Regions from separate parts of the Anoxybacillus sp. PDR2 genome, predicted to be linked through region 4. Evidence: riboswitches for the same ligand, from Rfam matches in the RefSeq annotation. Region 4 holds a riboswitch; each other region holds the start of a gene.
The links. Region 4 has a riboswitch for S-adenosylmethionine ahead of GRQ40_RS15775 (methionine ABC transporter ATP-binding protein). Riboswitches for the same ligand answer to the same signal wherever they lie in the genome.

Region 1: linked by a shared signal. The riboswitch ahead of GRQ40_RS04515 (methionine biosynthesis PLP-dependent protein) and the one ahead of GRQ40_RS15775 (methionine ABC transporter ATP-binding protein) in region 4 are both predicted to bind S-adenosylmethionine.
Region 2: linked by a shared signal. The riboswitch ahead of GRQ40_RS02575 (YezD family protein) and the one ahead of GRQ40_RS15775 (methionine ABC transporter ATP-binding protein) in region 4 are both predicted to bind S-adenosylmethionine.
Region 3: linked by a shared signal. The riboswitch ahead of metK (methionine adenosyltransferase) and the one ahead of GRQ40_RS15775 (methionine ABC transporter ATP-binding protein) in region 4 are both predicted to bind S-adenosylmethionine.

What each region holds. Positions count from the first base shown of each region.
Region 1 covers NZ_CP047158.1:924,586-927,865, reverse strand. Annotated here, with positions in the region: gene metC (cystathionine beta-lyase) at 156-1,337, opposite strand; gene GRQ40_RS04515 (methionine biosynthesis PLP-dependent protein) at 1,342-2,445, opposite strand; SAM riboswitch class I at 2,525-2,632, opposite strand; gene GRQ40_RS04510 (3-hydroxybutyrate dehydrogenase) at 2,704-3,280, opposite strand, start outside.
Region 2 covers NZ_CP047158.1:530,981-534,260, reverse strand. Annotated here, with positions in the region: gene GRQ40_RS02585 (low molecular weight protein-tyrosine-phosphatase) at 1-188, opposite strand, end outside; gene GRQ40_RS02580 (DUF1128 domain-containing protein) at 308-532, shown strand; SAM riboswitch class I at 977-1,090, shown strand; gene GRQ40_RS02575 (YezD family protein) at 1,163-1,306, shown strand; gene GRQ40_RS02570 (phosphoadenylyl-sulfate reductase) at 1,410-2,114, shown strand; gene GRQ40_RS02565 (sulfate permease) at 2,127-3,200, shown strand.
Region 3 covers NZ_CP047158.1:3,123,195-3,126,474, forward strand. Annotated here, with positions in the region: gene asnB (asparagine synthase (glutamine-hydrolyzing)) at 1-379, opposite strand, end outside; gene metK (methionine adenosyltransferase) at 565-1,773, opposite strand; SAM riboswitch class I at 1,936-2,051, opposite strand; gene pckA (phosphoenolpyruvate carboxykinase (ATP)) at 2,272-3,280, shown strand, end outside.
Region 4 covers NZ_CP047158.1:3,268,764-3,272,043, forward strand. Annotated here, with positions in the region: gene GRQ40_RS15770 (methionine ABC transporter permease) at 1-312, opposite strand, end outside; gene GRQ40_RS15775 (methionine ABC transporter ATP-binding protein) at 305-1,330, opposite strand; SAM riboswitch class I at 1,415-1,522, opposite strand; gene GRQ40_RS15780 (O-acetylhomoserine aminocarboxypropyltransferase/cysteine synthase family protein) at 1,958-3,274, opposite strand.

The sequences.
Region 1 (3,280 bases), 1.4 Mb from region 4:
ATGGGTCGTCTGCCGAATAATAAAAAAATAGACCTTCCTTCATGCAACAGCACATGTTTAGAAAGGTCTATTTTCCACAGGCGGTGGTCCATATTCAATTGAAAGAGGCTACCTTCTCGCATGCTCTTAACCTAAGAAAAAGCGGACGTTGGCTTTTAGAATGATCGAGCCAAACTTTCTTTCGCGCTGACATAGGACAATCCTTGTTCAAAGTCGGCAATCAAGTCTTCTGCGGCCTCCAATCCGACACTTAAGCGCAGCAAGCCATCTGTAATTCCTCTTTGTTCTCTTTCCTCTTTTGGCATCGCCGCATGCGACATTTTAGCCGGATACGATAAGATCGATTCGACCGCTCCTAAGCTGACGGCAAACACCGGAATTTGGACATGCTTGACAAACGTACGGACGGCCGCTTCATCTGCTAAGCGAAACGAAAGCACCGCGCCAAATCCCTCTGCTTGGTACCGTTGTACCGAATGTCCCGGATGATAAGAAAGTCCTGGATAGTACACTTCCTCTACCTTTGGGTGCTTCGCTAAAAACGAAGCGATTTTCAGCGCCGCTTGGCTTGATTGCTGTAAACGGACGTGAAGGGTTTTTAAGCCGCGCAGAACGAGCCAAGCATCTTGCACTCCCAATATGGCGCCAAAGGCATTTTGCAGCTTATACAGCCGCTCGGCCAGCTCGCGATCTTTGACAACCGCTAACCCGGCCACCACATCGCTATGTCCTGATAAAAATTTTGTCGCGCTATGCAACACAACATCGACGCCGAGCTCAAGCGGCCGCTGCAATGCCGGAGTCATAAACGTATTGTCTAAAAAGGTTAAACAACCGTTCGCTTTTGCCAGCTTCACAATGCCGCGAATATCCGTAATTTTTAATAGCGGGTTGGAAGGGGTTTCTACATAAATCACTTTTGTATTTGGCCGAATGTGGGAAGCGACTGCATGCAAATCCGTCATATCGACAAACGTGTACTCGATGCCAAAACGGCTTAATACTTCGGTAATCATTCGGTACGTTCCGCCGTATACATCTTCGGTCACGAGCACATGATCCCCTTTGGAAAGCAGCAAAAACGCGGTCGAAATCGCCGCCATTCCCGAAGAGAAGGCAAAGCCGCGGATTCCTCCTTCCAGCTCCGCTATCGTCTCTTCAAGCGCCTCGCGCGTCGGATTTCCAGATCGGCTATAATCATACTTTCCAAACACATCAAAATCCGCTTGATGGAACGTCGAAGCGTGCTGAATGGGCACGCTGACCGCTCCTGTCTGCTCATCCACTTTCCATTTGTTATGCAATAAGTTGGTTTGAAATGAAAATGATTTTTCCATTGCGCTACACCTCTTTCATATTTTCCAAGGCCTGCGACAAATCAGCGATTAAATCCTCCACATGCTCAATGCCTACAGAAAAGCGCAATAAGCGGTTGCATACCCCATTGGCAATCCGAATCTCTTCAGGGATATCGGCATGTGTCTGCGTCGCCGGGTATGTAATAAAGCTTTCAACTCCTCCTAAGCTTTCAGCGAATGTAATGACGTTTAAGCTTTGCAAAAAGCGGTTGACCCACCGCTCTTCACGCAGGCGGAAGGACAGCATGCCTCCTCTTCCTGGATACAGCACATCCGTGACCGCTTCGTGTGATGCCAAAAATTCGCTGATTCTCCGCGCATTTTCTTCATGCTGCCTCATTCGCAGCGCCAGTGTTTTCATGCCGCGAATCAACAGCCATGAATCAAATGGCGACAGGACCGCGCCGATTGCGTTGTGATACTCGGCCAGCCGCTGACAAAGAGGCTCACCCTTTACGACGACGAGACCAGCGAGCACATCATTATGGCCTCCTAAATATTTTGTTGCGCTATGGATGACGAGATCCGCTCCGTGGCGAATCGGCTGCTGGATCACAGGCGTATAAAACGTATTATCCACAATCAAAAGCAGCCCGTGGCGTTTGGCCAGTTTCGCCACCTCGTCGATGTCTGTCTCCTGCATAAGCGGGTTTGTCGGCGTTTCTAAAAAAATCGCCTTTGTGTTTTTCGAAATCGATTTCTCCACTAATTGTATGTCGCGAAAGTCAACATAATGAAACGCTAAGCCGTACTTTCTCCAGCCTCTTTCAAATAGCCGATACGTTCCTCCATATAAATCGGCAGACACTAAAAATTCATCACCGCTTTCAAACAGGGAAAGCACCGTCTGAATCGCCGCCATTCCCGAACTGAATGCATACCCTTGATCTCCTCCCTCCAGTTTAGCAATGGCTTCTTCTACGATTTTGCGCGTCGGGTTTCCGGTACGGATGTAATCAAATCCTGTTGATTGGCCAATTCCCTCATGGCGATAAGCGGTGGAAAAATAGACAGGCGGATTGACGGTTCCTGTCAGCTTCTCGCTTCTGTTGCCAATCTGCGCCAGTAAGGTTTCTACTTTTTCCATCCTTTTTTCTCCTTCCTTTCCTCCAATAAAAAAAGCCTTCTTTAAGAAGAAGACTTTTACAGATCAACAAAAGCGCTTCTTCTTATCTTTCGAATTGAAACCAATTCGCTGGATTTAGCACCTGACCGATATCGGCTGGTTGCTGAAGCTTCACTGGGCCAGTTCCCTCCGCTTCTCTTGATAAGAATGAACGACGATATGGAATTTTCTGATTTTCTATCAATTTACATGATTTTCTGATAATTTGCAAGCTTTTTTTTACTGCGCGGTATATCCTCCATCGATCACAACGGCCTGCCCGGTAATTCCCTTTGCTTTTTCGCTTGCTAAAAAGAGCGCATAATCGGCCACTTCTTTCGTTGACAGCAGGCGCTGCTGCGGCACAAGCGGATAAATGACTTCCTCTAATACATGCTCAAGCGGCACGTGGCGTGCTGCGGCCAAATCGGCCAGCTGGTTGCGTACAAGCGGCGTATCGACATATCCCGGGCATAAAGCGTTCACTGTAATACCGTGAGCGGCTCCTTCTAGAGCAGCTACTTTGGTTAGGCCAATGACCCCATGCTTCGCGCTATTATACGCCGCTTTGCAGGCAAAGCCGACCAAACCGTTAATCGAGGCCATATTGATAATCCGGCCATAACGCTGCTGCTTCATGATGGGGAATATATGCTTTATCGCCAAAAACGGCGCGATAAGCATGACGCGAATCAGTTTTTCAAACGATTCGGAAGGAAATTCTTCAATCGGCGCCACATGCTGCAGCCCAGCGTTATTCACTAAAATGTCAATCCGGCCATAACGAGCAACGGTTTGAGCCAACATTTGTTTGATT
Region 2 (3,280 bases), 1.1 Mb from region 4:
CCCTTCTTTGTTAAAATGCTTTGCGTTCCTTCATGAGGCGGATTGCCGATATGCCAATTCCCCGTTCCCGCCGAATCGATCATAATTTGATCTTCAAGCCCTTCTTTTTTGACCAAGTCGCGAAAAATGGCTTCAGCCATTGGTGATCGGCAAATATTCCCAAGACAAACAAATAACACTTTAATCATCACAACACATCTCCCTTCGCTATCCATTATAAACAAAATAACAGTATACATGTATATTCTTTCATTCCTTCCATATGGTACAATGACTCTATCCATCAAATTCAGAAAGGATGAGACTTTTGGATTTATCGCAAAAATCTCTTGAAAATATGGAATACATGATTGAAAAAATAAAGGAAAAGCTGAAGGTTCTCAACTTTGATGTGATGAAGTCATCCCATTTTGACGAAACGCTATATGAGGAGTTAAGAGATCTTTATGAAATGGTCATGAGAAAAAGCTCCTTCAGCCCTAATGAAATGCAAGCCATTGTCGAAGAGCTTGGAAATTTACGCAAACGATAACGAAACAAGATAGAGGCTTTTCCATGCTGGAAGCGGTGTCCGCGCCTGCTCCGTTTTTTCTATAAAAAGGCGCCTCGTCAGCTTTTTAGGTGACAGACAATGTCCAAATGGTCGTTGTCTGTCATTCTTTTAGGCATATTCCCCCGCAGACCCCGCTTAGCAAACAAAGATCGCAGCTAATCGCGGGAAGTAAAATGGAACCATTTTGAAAAATGGCCTCCCCCTCTTCTCCCTTCCTATCTTTTCCCATTTTCATAACGATCTATATGATGTTATCCCTTTTCATTCTATATTCCCCATCACATGAATGAACCTCCCCGACCAGCACTTCATTAAGAGATAGGAGACTTCTCGACAAATAATGTTAAAATGAAAAAATAAATTCCTATCGAAAAACTCGGGTTGACATTTATTCGAATTATGTTAAAATTTTAGTCAATTACATACTTATCAAGAGTGGGGGAGGGAACTGGCCCAATGAACCCCGGCAACCTACTTCAAATTCATGAAGCAAGGTGCTACGTCCATCCAAATGGGAACCATTTTGGGAGATAAGGTGAAATAGGCAGCCTCCTTTGTCTTTCCGAAATGGAAAGCTTTTTTATTTATTGACACTAAGGAGGAATCGCAATGGGAAATGAACAGCAAATCGCTGCCATTTTTACTAGAATACAAGAAATGCTGCAGTCAATGAAATTTGGCACGATCACGCTTGTGATCCAAGACGGCAAAGTGATTCAACTTGAAAAAAACGAAAAGATAAGAATTAAATAATAAGGCGCGCTGACTAGACAAACTAGAGGCGGTTTTCCCTTCTATCGTACAGAGCAAGGTGAAAACTGTCTTTTTTTACCACCAAATAAAGGAGGAAACAACCTTGCTGACTTATGACACATGGAATGGAGAAATGCCATTCTTCTCAATTGACAATGAAACAAAAGGAGCCTTAGATGTTATTCGATGGGCTTATGAGCATTATGGAGATGAGGTTGTTTATGCCTGTAGCTTCGGTATTGAGGGCATCGTCTTAATCGATCTAATCTCTAAAGTTAAACCGGACGCAACCGTTGTTTTTCTCGATACGGGTCTCCATTTTCGCGAAACATACGAAACGATTGAAAAAGTTCAAAAAAAATATCCTTCGCTTCGCATTGTAATGAAAAAGCCGCGCCTATCGCTAGAAGAGCAGGCAGAACAAATGGGAGAGCAACTATGGGTGCAGGAGCCAAATCGCTGCTGTGAAATTCGCAAAATTATCCCGCTGCGCGAAGTCTTGACAGGTGTGCCAGCCTGGATTTCTGGATTGCGCCGTGAGCAGTCTTCCACACGGAGACATGTGGAATTTCTGAATAAAGACCCAAAATTTCAATCTATTAAAATATGTCCGCTGATTCACTGGACTTGGAAAGACGTATGGAACTATGTCTATAAACATCAGCTGCCATACAACGAGCTTCATGATAAAGGCTACCCAAGCATTGGCTGTGAGCCGTGCACATCTCCTGCGCTTGATGCAAATGATTTGCGTTCAGGCAGATGGGCTGGGCGCGGAAAAGTCGAATGCGGCCTCCATGAATCATAAGGAGGGGCATACATGCTTTTAGCCGTTGCTTTTGCCGTCTCCTTCTTTTTCGCCATGAATATCGGAGCTAGCGGAGCAGCCGCAGCGATGGGAGTAGCCTATGGCTCAGGAGCCATTCAGCGGAAATCCATCGCCCTCCTTCTTTGTGGTCTCGGTGTTTTTCTAGGGAGTCTTGGCGGAGGAGAAGTCGTGAAAACAATTGGTTCTGGCATCATCCCTTCGTCCATTTTAACGATTAAAATTGTCACGATTATTCTAGCAGCTTCGACTATTTCCTTATTTGCGGCCAACATGATAGGAATTCCACTATCAACAAGCGAAATTACGGTTGGTGCTGTCGTCGGTGCCGGCATGGCTTATCAAACGTTATATCTTTCTAAACTTCTATTTATTGTTTCCATTTGGATCATCATTCCAGTCATCGCCTTTACTTTTACCTTTATCGTTGGAAAATGGTTTTTGCGGCTTAAAGAAAAACATCCCTACATTGAACAGGGCATGTGGAAAAAAAGCCTGATGTCCTTGTTAATTGTGACTGGCTTTTTTGAAGCTTTTTCAGCTGGAATGAACAACGTGGCCAACGCTGTCGGCCCTCTCGTCGGCGCCAATTTGATCTCAGTGAATTCCGGCACTTTTTTTGGCGGCTTATTTGTAGCATTAGGAGCCGTTTTACTGGGCGGGCGCGTGCTTGAAACGAACGGGAAAAAAATTATTCATTTTTCTCCGTTTGAAGGATGCGCGATCTCAGGAACAGGAGCCATCCTTGTTATTCTTTCTTCCCTTTTCGGTCTGCCAGTTCCATTAACGCAGATTACCACATCCGCTATTATCGGAATCGGAACAGCCAAAACAGGAACGTACATTTGGCAAAAACGAATTGTTATTCAGCTGTTAAAGGTTTGGGTTGTTTCACCTATTTTTTCTCTTGTTATCGCTTATAGTCTTGTGAAATTACTGCTGGACAGCGATATTTACACGTTTATTGCTATTTTTAGCGTCTTTCTGTCCACCCTAGGAATCATCAGTCTCAAAAAAACAGTAACAGAAGAAAAGCGATCTTTGCACGAACATGGCGAAGGAATTTAACATTAAATCACAGTTATCCTATCGCTTTTATAAACACAAGCGATATCAATCGTTAACAACGCTCGCTAACCATAGCGGCC
Region 3 (3,280 bases), 150 kb from region 4:
AGGCAAACATGCCGCGCAGCTTTTCGACCGCTTTTTCTTTTTCATGGCTATATAAAGCAATAATGACTTCTGTATCGGAGTGGGTCGCAAATGGATATCCTTTTTGCAATAATTCATCACGCAGTTCAATATAGTTGTAAATTTCACCGTTAAAAATAATCCAATATTTTTCGTTTTCATACGATAACGGCTGATGACCAGCTTCTAAATCGATAATGCTGAGACGTCTAAAGCCGAAATGAACATGTTCATCAAAAAAATATCCATCATCGTCAGGACCGCGATGAGTAATCATGTCATTCATTTCTTCAAACGTTTTTTTCCATTGTTCATCAAGTGTTTTTGGATGATCATGGACACAACCTATAAAACCGCACATGCCGTTTCACCTACTTCTTTATATTCAACTCGAAAATTATACCACAGATTTGGACATTTGGAACGTTACATTTATTTTAACCATTGATTACAATAAATTAGTCGAACCTTATCAACATTCGTTGCAAATCAAACAGAAAAGAGAAAGAGAGCTACATATTCATGTAACTCTCTTTTGATGCCTTATCACTTCGCCAATGCAAGAGCCTGCTCTTTTAACGCTTCCGCTTTGTCTGTGCGCTCCCATGGAAGATCCACATCCGCGCGGCCAAAGTGACCATAGGCCGCCGTTTGTTTGTAAATCGGACGGCGCAAATCAAGCATTTTAATAATGCCAGCAGGACGAAGATCAAAGTTATTGCGCACCACTTCAATTAAAATGTCTTCAGATACCTTTCCTGTGCCAAATGTATCAATGGCGATGGACACTGGTTTTGCCACGCCGATTGCATAGGCTAGCTGCACTTCGCATTTTTCAGCAAGGCCAGCAGCGACAATATTTTTAGCGACATAACGCGCAGCATAGGCTGCCGAACGGTCAACCTTTGTCGGATCTTTTCCTGAAAACGCGCCACCGCCGTGGCGAGCATAGCCTCCATATGTGTCAACAATGATTTTACGGCCTGTTAATCCAGCGTCTCCCTGTGGACCGCCGATCACAAAACGACCTGTTGGATTGATAAAGTATTTTGTATTTTCGTCGATTAATTCCGCTGGAACAACTGGTTGAATCACATGTTCTTTAATATTGCGCACGATTTGCTCCTGCGTAATTTCTGGATGATGCTGTGTCGAAACAACAATCGTGTCGATGCGTACCGGCTTGCCATTTTCATCGTATTCCACTGTTACTTGCGTTTTGCCATCTGGACGCAAATACGGCAAAATATCTTCTTTGCGCACTTCTGAGAGACGGCGAGCTAATTTGTGCGCCAGCGAAATCGGCAGAGGCATAAGCTCTTTTGTTTCATTGCAAGCAAATCCAAACATCAATCCTTGGTCGCCCGCGCCAATCGCTTCGATTTCTTCGTCAGTCATCTGACCTTCACGCGCCTCTAATGCTTGGTCAACACCCATGGCAATATCAGGTGATTGCTCGTCGATCGATGTCAATACTGCGCATGTATCAGCATCAAAGCCAAATTTCGCACGAGTATAACCAATTTCGCGAACCGTATCGCGAACGATTTTCGGAATATCCACATATGTGGATGTCGTAATTTCTCCGCTCACTAATACAAGACCCGTTGTTACGCTTGTTTCGCATGCTACGCGGGCATTTGGATCTTTTGCTAAAATCGCATCTAAAATCGCGTCGGAAATTTGGTCGCAAATTTTATCAGGATGGCCTTCTGTAACAGATTCAGAAGTGAATAAACGGCGTTTGGCTGACATTCGTTGTTTTCCTCCTCTTATGTTCATGTTTGAGAGACGCCGCCTTTTGCGCCTCTGATCACTGAAAAATTGATACGGCACTCATTCCCCCGCTTATATAAACGAAAAAACCTTTCCTTCGATATCGAGGAAAGGTGATTTGCTTTCATATCGCGCCTTTCACTCTTATCGTTCAAGGGCTATGCCTTGCCACAGGTTAGCACCATTTCACATGTATAATTGTTGTGACGGTTGCTGGGTTTCATTGGGCCTGTCCCTCCACCAACTCGGGATAAGAGTAACCGTTCAATATGTTATCATAGCTTAATCAACAAAAAAAAGTCAACATGATTCGGCAAAATTTTTTCATGTTGCACAGGGTAATTTTCTCCATATGTATTTGCAACAAAATAGACAAAAAATAAACGTGAAAAATTACGTTAAATAGTATGGACTAATTATTTAAATGTGTTATACTAATTTCAGGTTTATAACTTTACAAAAAGGTAGGTTTTGTAGATGAGCATTGTTGATGTTACCAATAAGTTGAATATACTGCTCCAACGGCAAAACATACAGCAAAATTTGTCTGTTTCTCAACTAGTAGAAAAAGTTCTTGAGCGCAAAGAAGGAATGCTGACAGCGACTGGCGCGGTTGCCACTACAACTGGAAAATATACGGGACGTTCACCAAAAGATAAATATATTGTAGCAGAAGCCTCCACAAAAGAAAAAATCGATTGGGGCACAGTTAATCAACCGATTTCCGAAGAAGTCTTTGATCAATTATATCATAAAGTCATCGACTATTTAATGCAAAAAGATGAGATATTCGTATTCAAAGGCTTCGCTGGAGCTGATCCGGCCTATCGCCTGCCTATTCAGGTTATCAATGAATTTGCTTGGCACAATTTATTCGCACATCAGCTTTTTATCCGTCCGACACAGGAAGAGCTGGAAACACACGATGCACAGTTCACAGTCATTTCCGCACCAAACTTCAAAGCGGATCCAGCTGTCGATGGAACAAAATCAGAAACGTTTATTATCATTTCGTTTGAACGCCGCATCGTGCTCATTGGCGGTACTGAATATGCGGGAGAAATTAAAAAATCCATTTTCTCTGTGATGAATTTCCTTCTTCCAGAGCAAAACATTTTACCAATGCACTGCTCGGCAAACGTCGGTCCAGAAGGAGATGTCGCACTATTTTTCGGATTATCAGGAACCGGAAAAACGACGCTTTCTGCCGATCCGAAGCGCCGTTTAATTGGAGACGATGAACATGGCTGGTCCAATAGCGGAGTGTTTAACATTGAGGGCGGCTGCTATGCAAAATGCATCAATCTTTCACGTGAAAAAGAGCCGCAAATCTTTGATGCGATCCGCTTTGGCGCTGTACTGGAAAACGTCGTTCTAGATGAAAACACACGCATTCCTGACTACGACAACGCAACGTTGACCGAAAATACGCGCGCAGCGTATCCGATTCAATCGATCGACAATATTGTTGATCCAAGCGTCGCTG
Region 4 (3,280 bases):
AGCGCCAATAATCAACGCCGGCAAGGCCGCGTTTGCCCCAAGAATCGTACCGACTAGCATCTTTGTAAAAGGAATAAGCAGAATAATTAAAATAATAAACGGGATAGAACGAAAAATATTAACAAAAGCAGAAACGATTGTATGAATGGCTTTGTTTTCCCAAATATTATCTTTGGATGTTAAAAATAGCAACAATCCTAGAATGAGTCCAAATACAAATGTAAACGCCACGGCAACTCCTGTCATATACAGCGTTTCCGACGCTGCCGCCCAAATCGATTCCCATTGAACGTTAGGAAACATGCTACTCATTCGTCATCACCTCCACACCGACTTGTTGCTGACGAATGTAGTCAAGCGCTTTGGCTACTTCCTCATCCGTTCCACTCATATGAACAAACAGCACTCCATACGAGCCCTGATGGGTTTGTGAAATCTTCCCTTGCAAAATATTAATGGTTATTTCAAAATTTCGGATCAGTTCTGCGATGAGCGGCCGTTCAGTCGCATGGCCAGCAAAAGTAAGCTGGACAACTTTGCCGTTAGGATATTGGTTGAACAAATGAGCAATCGTCTCTTTCGTTTCTTCAGGTTCCGTAATCTGTTGAACAAACCGTTTCGTTATCATCTGTTGCGGATTTTGAAATACATCCAATACTTTTCCTTCTTCGACAATTTTTCCGTTTTCCATTACCGCCACACGATCACATATTTTACGGATTACATGCATTTCATGAGTAATTAATACAATGGTCAATCCGAGACGTTGATTAATATCAACTAAAAGCTCAAGAATCGAATCTGTCGTTTGCGGATCCAAAGCAGAAGTTGCTTCGTCGCATAACAGCACCTTCGGGTTGTTCGCGAGCGCCCGGGCAATACCGACACGCTGTTTTTGCCCCCCGCTGAGCTGCGATGGATAGGCATTTTCTCTTCCGTGCAGACCCACAAGCTGAATAAGTTCATCCGCCCGCTTTAACCGCTGGTCCTTTGGAACCCCAGCAATCTCTAAGGGAAACGCAATATTGTCTCGGACCGTCCTTGACCAAAGCAAATTAAAATGCTGAAAAATCATTCCGATTTCTTGCCGCGCCTTGCGCAATTCTCTTCCTTTAATACTTGCGATGTCTTGACCGGCAACCATCACTCTTCCATTTGTAGGCTTTTCCAAGCCATTTAAAAGACGGATCAGCGAGCTTTTTCCAGCACCGCTATATCCAATAATGCCAAAAATCTCCCCTTCTTTAATGTGCAAATTTACATCATTGACAGCTGTTACCGCTCCCTGGCTTGACGAATATACTTTTGTTACATTTTCTAGCGTAATCAAACGCGATTCACCTTCCTTGTTCCCGCAACTAAAAAACCTTTCTGCTCAAGAGAACAGAAAGGTTTTAATATCTCCCATTTCTGTCTCTTATCTCTCAAAGCGAACGCTTTGTGTGAATTGGCACCATTTCAGTCGAATGCTGACGGTTGCCGGGTTTCATAGGGCACATCCCTCCACCTCTCTTGATAAGAGCAGCAACGCTCCTTTATTCAGTTAATACTTTAATTTACCTAAGAATCATACAAACTACAAAAGTGATTCTATCATTCTATAAAGGAAGGTGTCAACAGAAAAATAATTCCTAATCATAGAATCAATACACAAGCGCCGATGATCCATTCAAAATTCTCTGGCTTAACACAACCTTTTCGGCATCTCCCTCGAGCAAAAGCGCCAGCGGGCCCATCTTGCCCACAAAGCGTTCGTTGTTTGACAAAGACATGCTGACAGTGGACAAGCAAAGGGTTTACAGATTATGATGGAAAAACGAGGAATCGGACGGCGTTAATCGGTTTTATTGGATCATCACCACGCCTGTTTTTAATATGTTCTAAACCTCTCGTTGAAACTATTGTTTTATCAATATGAATGGACTTCATGACCGATTCAATTGTTGACGGCTATTTTCTACACCTCTGAATACAGCGAACGAATTCCTGTGGCAATGGCGATGGCTTGCTCTAAATCCTCAATTAAGTCTTCGACATTTTCGATGCCGACCGATAGACGAATCAAATCTTCCGTAACTCCCGAAGCCTGCAAATCTTCTGGGCTCAACTGCTGATGCGTGGTGCTGGCTGGATGAATAATTAAGCTTTTGGCGTCTCCTACATTGGCCAAGTGCGACCAAAGCTTCACGTTGTTAATGAGAGCCGCTCCCGCTTCTCTTCCTCCTTTAATGCCGAACACCACAACGGCTCCCGCTCCTTTCGGCAAATATTTTTCGGCCAAATTCTTGGCTGGATGCTTTTCGTGTCCAGGATACAGCACCCATTCTACTGCCGGATGGCGATCTAAATAGTCTACAATCCGACGCGTGTTAGCAATATGCTCTTTCATGCGTACATGAAGCGTCTCAAGCCCTAAATTAAATTGAAACGCATTAAATGGGCTAATCGCTGGTCCAAGATCCCGCAGCAATTGCACACGAGCCTTAATGATATAAGCAGCCGGACCTAAAGCTTCTGCATACACAAGATTGTGATAGCTTGGATCCGGAGTTGTAAATCCCGGAAATTTAGGAGAATCCCAATTAAATTTTCCTCCGTCTACAATAATGCCGCCAAGCGTTGTACCGTTTCCAAGCAGCCATTTAGTAGCTGAATGAACAACGATATCCGCTCCATACTCAATCGGACGGCATAGATATGGAGTGGCAAACGTATTATCAATAATGAGAGGAATGCCCGCTTCATGCGCAATGTTGGCTACCGCTTCAATATCTAGTACGTGCAAACTTGGATTACCAATCGTTTCTGCAAAGATCGCTTTCGTTTTTGGCGTAATGGCAGCACGGAAATTTTCCGGATTAGCAGGATCAACAAAATGTGTTTTAATTCCATATTTCGGAAGGGTAGTGGCAAAGAGGTTATATGTACCTCCATATAGCGTTGAAGCTGACACAATCTCGTCTCCTGCTTGCGCTATATTTAAGATCGCAAGCGTGATTGCAGCCATGCCGCTTGCTACTGCAAGACTTCCAATTCCTCCTTCTAATTGTGCTACTCTTTCCTCAAAGACTGTGGCGGTCGGGTTATGAATGCGCGTATAAATGTACCCTTCTTCTTTCAATGCGAATAAGTTGGCTGCATGCTCCGTATTGGCAAATTGATAAGCGTTCGATTGATAAATCGGAACGGCTCTTGCTCCTGTCACAGGATCTGGACTTAACCCCCCATGCACCGCCAGCGTTTCTAAACGATATGATTTTTCGCCCACTGTCATCCTCTC